DNA from 2 places in the Enterobacter adelaidei genome. Region 1 is predicted to be linked to the other one. Evidence: predicted binding sites of a transcription regulator. Region 1 holds the regulator's gene; the other holds the start of a gene.

The links. Region 1 encodes LexA, which represses DNA repair genes until DNA is damaged. Its sites were predicted from a motif close to TNCTGTATGTACATACAGNA; they were not measured.
Region 2: the regulator LexA is predicted to act here: its motif matches at 1,915-1,934, upstream of umuD (translesion error-prone DNA polymerase V autoproteolytic subunit).

The regions. Positions count from the first base shown of each region.
Region 1 is NZ_CP154353.1:307,640-310,849, forward strand. Features, by position in the region: gene plsB (glycerol-3-phosphate 1-O-acyltransferase PlsB) at 1-511, opposite strand, end outside; gene AAHF05_RS01500 (diacylglycerol kinase) at 666-1,034, shown strand; gene lexA (transcriptional repressor LexA) at 1,143-1,751, shown strand; gene dinF (MATE family efflux transporter DinF) at 1,815-3,152, shown strand; partial or broken gene AAHF05_RS01515 (hypothetical protein) at 3,149-3,210, shown strand, end outside.
Region 2 is NZ_CP154354.1:180,325-183,534, reverse strand. Features, by position in the region: gene AAHF05_RS23445 (IS5 family transposase) at 1-643, opposite strand, end outside; one part of gene AAHF05_RS23440 (IS1-like element IS1B family transposase) at 931-1,379, opposite strand; one part of gene AAHF05_RS23440 (IS1-like element IS1B family transposase) at 1,379-1,628, opposite strand; gene umuD (translesion error-prone DNA polymerase V autoproteolytic subunit) at 1,954-2,388, shown strand; gene umuC (translesion error-prone DNA polymerase V subunit UmuC) at 2,378-3,210, shown strand, end outside.

The DNA.
Region 1 (3,210 bases):
CGGAAGGGGAGAAACGCACAAAGCTGTCGCGTCCCAGCCAGGAGACCGCGAAGAACTTCTGGATGCCGTTAAGCATGCGCAGCGGTGGATTCTCTTCACCTTTTTCACGACCCGGGCGACGACCAAACATCACCGAAACTGGCACCATCTGCACATCCAGATCAGGATTGCTGCGGTGCAGGTCGAGATAGTCATGGAACAGCTTGATGGACTCTTCTTTTGGCGTGTAATAGGTAAACACGCGCGGTCCACCGTGAATGAACACGTAGCGCGGCAGCAGAGTTCCGTCAACTTCTAGCGGTTCAAGCGGGTCAGGTAAGTCATGCGCCAGGCACTGGGCGCGAAGCGTCAGTAAGTCTGCCTTCGAGTTATAAGGCAAAACGTACATAATGGGGCGCGACGTATCGAGCCCTAATTCCAGCGCGGGTTCTGCTGGGATAGACTTGCTTTTTACCAGGATGCTTAATGGTAAATTAAGTAATTTGTAGTAAATTCGTGGCCAGCCGGACATAAACGATGTAAAGCCTCTGGTTAATAATGCAATTGCGGCGCAAGGATAACAGAAAGCGCGCAAAATTTCTGTTGTTACCCGTCATACTTCAGGCGGCAGCGAAACGCGCTGCCACTCTAGTTACTGACGCTATTTCCAATAAAAGGTTCTTTTAATGGCCAATAATACCACTGGGTTAACCCGAATCATCAAAGCCGCCGGCTATTCCTGGAAAGGTTTCCGTGCCGCGTGGATCAATGAAGCCGCCTTTCGCCAGGAGGGCGTCGCCGCTATCATCGCGGTGATTATCGCCTGCTTCCTTGATATTGATGCAATAACACGCGTTCTTCTGATCGGCTCCGTACTGTTGGTGATGATAGTGGAAATTCTCAATAGCGCTATTGAGGCCGTTGTTGACCGGATTGGCTCAGATTTCCACGAGCTCTCTGGCCGGGCAAAAGACATGGGTTCCGCTGCCGTGTTGCTGGCGATTATTACTGCGGTCATTACCTGGGTCACGCTGCTTTGGTCACATTTCCGATGAGCCTCGAGGAATAATTAAGTCCCTGGTTTTTTGTGCAGTTTTTGGTTCCAAAATCGCCTTTGACTGTATATACTCACAGCATAACTGTATATACACCCAGGGGGCGGAATGAAAGCGTTAACGACCAGGCAGCAAGAGGTGTTTGATCTCATCCGGGATCATATCGGCCAGACGGGTATGCCACCCACGCGTGCGGAAATCGCTCAGCGTCTGGGCTTCCGTTCTCCGAATGCTGCCGAAGAACACCTGAAAGCGCTGGCGCGTAAGGGCGTGATTGAGATTGTTTCGGGCGCGTCACGCGGTATCCGCCTGCTGGTGGAAGAAGAGACGGGCATTCCGCTGGTGGGGCGTGTTGCTGCCGGTGAGCCTTTACTGGCACAGCAGCATATTGAAGGCCACTACCAGGTCGATCCGGGGATGTTTAAACCGAGCGCTGATTTCCTGCTGCGCGTAAGCGGCATGTCGATGAAAGACATCGGTATTCTTGACGGTGATCTGCTTGCGGTTCACAAAACGCAGGATGTGCGAAACGGCCAGGTTGTGGTCGCGCGTATTGATGACGAAGTGACCGTTAAGCGTCTGAAAAAACAGGGTAATACCGTACAGCTGCTGCCTGAAAACAGCGAATTCTCCCCGATTGTGGTGGATCTTCGCGAACAGAACTTCTCTATCGAAGGGCTGGCAGTAGGGGTGATTCGCAACGGCGAATGGCTGTAATCTCTTCCTGACAGGCTACGGCGTTGCTGTAGCCTGCTTCCTTTACCTCTCCCGGTATTTTTCATGTCACTGCTGACGGCATCAGATAAGGCATTGTGGCGTCTTGCACTGCCGATGATTTTCTCCAATATTACCGTGCCCTTGCTGGGTCTGGTCGATACTGCTGTTATTGGTCATCTGGATTCACCTGTTTATCTTGGCGGCGTGGCGATTGGCGCGACGGCAACCAGCTTCCTGTTTATGCTGCTGCTCTTTTTGCGCATGAGTACCACCGGGCTCACGGCACAGGCGTATGGTGCCAGAGATCCGCTGCGCCTGGCCCGCGCGCTGGTGCAGCCGCTCATTCTGGCGCTTGGTGCGGGAGTATTAATCGTTGTATTGCGCTCGCCCCTGATTGACCTCGCGCTTCACATCGTTGGCGGTAACGAGGCGGTGCTGGAGCAGGCGAAACGTTTCCTGGAAATTCGCTGGCTCAGTGCGCCGGCATCACTGGCTAACCTGGTTCTGCTGGGGTGGTTACTGGGCGTGCAGTATGCCCGCGCGCCCGTCATTTTGCTGGTGGTGGGAAACCTTCTCAACATTGTGCTTGATGTCTGGCTGGTAATGGGTCTGCATATGAACGTGCAGGGGGCTGCACTGGCGACGGCAATTGCCGAATACGGGACTTTTATCATCGGTATGTGGATGGTCTGGCGCGTGCTGGCGATGCGCGGGATCTCTCTTGCGCTACTCAAAACCGCATGGCGCGGCAATATCCGTAAGCTGCTGGCACTCAACCGTGACATCATGCTGCGCTCACTTCTCCTTCAGCTCTGTTTTGGCGCGCTGACGGTTTTCGGGGCTCGGCTGGGGCCAGACATCGTCGCGGTCAATGCCGTATTGATGACGCTGCTGACCTTTACCGCCTACGCGCTGGACGGTTTTGCCTATGCTGTGGAAGCACATTCCGGGCAGGCGTACGGCGCGCGCGAAAGCGGGCAGCTTCAGGATGTCTGGCGGGCAGCCTGTCGTCAGTCAGGGCTGGTGGCACTGGCATTTGCGCTGGTTTATGCCGTTTTTGGCGAGCAGATCATTGCATTACTCACCTCACTTCCCACACTGCGTGAACTGGCGAGCCACTATCTCATCTGGCAGGTGATCTTACCGGTGGTCGGTGTCTGGTGTTATCTGCTGGACGGCATGTTCATTGGGGCTACGCGCGGAGCCGAAATGCGTAACAGTATGGCGGTGGCAGCTGCAGGGTTTGGTCTGACGCTGCTGACGCTTCCCTGGCTTGGCAATCATGGTTTGTGGCTGGCGTTGGCCGTTTTCCTCTCGTTGCGGGGCCTGTCTCTGGCCTTTATCTGGCGCCGTCACTGGCGAAATAATACCTGGTTTCCTTCCCATCACGATATATCGTGACGGTTAAAGATTCCGAATATCAAAATAGCTGCAGAATCCTTAACTACAATTATTATCA
Region 2 (3,210 bases), on a different replicon from region 1:
CATCCACCTCGGCCAGCTCCTCGCGCTGTGGCGCTCCTTGGTAGCCGGCATCGGCTGAGACAAATTGCTCCTCTCCATGAAGCAGATTACCCAGCTGATTGAGGTCATGCTCGTTGGCCGCGGTGGTGACTAGGCTGTGGGTCAGGCCACTCTTGGCATCGACACCAATGTGGGCCTTCATGCCAAAGTGCCACTGATTGCCTTTCTTGGTCTGATGCATCTCCGGATCGCGTTGCTGCTCTTTGTTCTTGCTAGAGCTGGGTGCCTCAATGATGGTGGCATCCACCAAAGTGCCTTGGGTCATCATGACGCCTGCTTCGGCCAGCCAGCGATTGATGGTCTTGAACAATTGACGGGCCAGTTGATGCTGCTCGAGCAGGTGGCGGAAATTCATGATGGTGGTGCGATCCGGCAGGGCGCTATCCAGGGATAATCGGGCAAACAGGCGCATGGAGGCGATTTCGTACAGGGCATCTTCCATGGCACCGTCGCTCAGGTTGTACCAATGCTGCATGCAGTGAATACGCAGCATGGTCTCCAGCGGATAGGGCCGTCGGCCATTGCCCGCCTTGGGATAAAACGGCTCGATGACAGCGGTCATATTCTGCCATGGCAGAATCTGCTCCATGCGGGAGAGGAAAATCTCTTTTCGGGTCTGACGGCGCTTAGTGCTGAATTCACTATCGGCGAAGGTGAGTTAATGGCTCATGATGTCCCTCTGGGATGCGCTCCGGATGAATATGATGATCTCATATCAGGAACTTGTTCGCACCTTCCCTAGACTTAACGATGTTAAAATTTTGGTTGTATTAAAATCCTCCTGCGAAAGTGAAATCATCCATGTATTATCTTTATGATAGTCGGTGATATAAATAAAATGAGATGTAAAAGGCGTTGAGTGATTGAACTCTCCTAGGTAATGACTCCAACTTATTGATAGTGTTTTATGTTCAGATAATGCCCGATGACTTTGTCATGCAGCTCCACCGATTTTGAGAACGACAGCGACTTCCGTCCCAGCCGTGCCAGGTGCTGCCTCAGATTCAGGTTATGCCGCTCAATTCGCTGCGTATATCGCTTGCTGATTACGTGCAGCTTTCCCTTCAGGCGGGATTCATACAGCGGCCAGCCATCCGTCATCCATATCACCACGTCAAAGGGTGACAGCAGGCTCATAAGACGCCCCAGCGTCGCCATCGTGCGTTCACCGAATACGTGCGCAACAACCGTCTTCCGGAGCCTGTCATACGCGTAAAACAGCCAGCGCTGGCGCGATTTAGCCCCGACGTATCCCCACTGTTCGTCCATTTCCGCGCAGACGATGACGTCACTGCCCGGCTGTATGCGCGAGGTTACCGACTGCGGCCTGAGTTTTTTAAATGGCGGAAAATCGTGTTGAGGCCAACGCCCATAATGCGGGCGGTTGCCCGGCATCCAACGCCATTCATGGCCATATCAATGATTTTCTGGTGCGTACCGGGTTGAGAAGCGGTGTAAGTGAACTGCAGTTGCCATGTTTTACGGCAGTGAGAGCAGAGATAGCGCTGATGTCCGGCAGTGCTTTTGCCGTTACGCACCACCCCGTCAGTAGCTGAACAGGAGGGACAGCTGATAGAAACAGAAGCCACTGGAGCACCTCAAAAACACCATCATACACTAAATCAGTAAGTTGGCAGCATCACCACCTCGCTGAACCTTGCCATATAAGCATCGTACTCAGCCTGGTCTTCAGGAGATAAAAAATTTGGTGGGAGGAGCATCAGAATCCTTTCATCCTAGCTTGTATACCTTCTTCGTAGGCCAGCTCGCCATTATCGGTAAAAGATGGTTTTTGATGTTTATGATAAAGCTTAATTTTTCGTCAGGCTTGATAGCGTTACCGGAGAGATTTGATCTTTTCTCTTCAACTCGCAATACTGTTTATACATACAGTACAAGAATTCGAGTGTAGCTATGTCTGTTATCCTTGAGCACATTAGCAACAAGCCTTACGAAATGGCACCTTTTTTCAGTGATTTACTAAGCTGTGGAGTGATGAGTCCGTGCGCCGGGCATGAAGATAATGAATTAAATTTGCATGAATATGTAGTCCGCAACCGCCCCTCAACCTTCTTTGTCAGGGCGGCGGGCCTCAGTATGATCAATGCCGGTATCAATGATGGAGCAATACTGGTTGTGGATCGGTCTTTAACAGCACGACACGGCTCTATCGTCGTTGCGCTGGTGGATGGAGAGTTTACGGTAAAGATCTTACACACGTATCCTGAGCTGCTTTTGATGCCTTCTAATCCAGCCTATAAGCCGATACGTGTAAATCCTGAATCCCTTGAGATATGGGGCGTCGTCACCTTTGCACTGAATCAGTTCAGCCATGTACATGCACGTTGATATTAACGGAGCCTATGCGGCATTTGAGTGTGCGATGGATCCCAAGCTGTCAAAAAAGCCGCTCATCATAGCCAGCAATAACGATTCGTCCGTCATTGCAATGAATAAACTGGCTAAAAGCGTTGGTATTAAGCGTGGGACCCCAATTTTTAAGTGCAGGGATTTGATTCAGCAACACCGGATCGAAGTCCGGAGCTCTAACTTTACTTTGTATGAAGACTACTCAAATCGCTTCCATGAAACGCTGGAAAGCTTCGCGCCTCAATCGAGTCGATATAGCATAGATGAAAATTTCATGTTATTGAAAAACATGAACAAGATAATAGATTATGAAGATTACGGCCGGTTGATCAGAAGTACACTTCTTCATAATCTGTCCCTTACCTGTGGTGTGGGTTGTTCAAGCACCAAAACCCTCGCTAAATTATGCACCTATGCGAGCAAACGATGGGCAGCTACAGGCGGGGTTGTAGTTTTGACTGATCAGGCCAGGATCAGGAAGCTCCTGAGCCTGATCAGTACCAGAGAAATATGGGGTATTGGTCGAAAGATTAGTGAACGCCTGTCGGCTTTCGGGATCATCACTGCCGGTGATTTTTATAATAGCGACGTTCGCTTTTTACGTAAAAGCTTTGGCGTTGAAATCGAGCGTACCTGGCGGGAACTGCATGGCGAACCATGTTTCCGGCTGCACGAGTCTCCTCCTGTCAGGCAACAGATTATCGTTTCCAGAAGTTTTGGTCAGCGCCTTAATGAGATAGGCAAGCTACATGAGGCAGTTTCATTTTTTACCGCCCGGGCGGCAGAGCAGCTGCGCAAGGA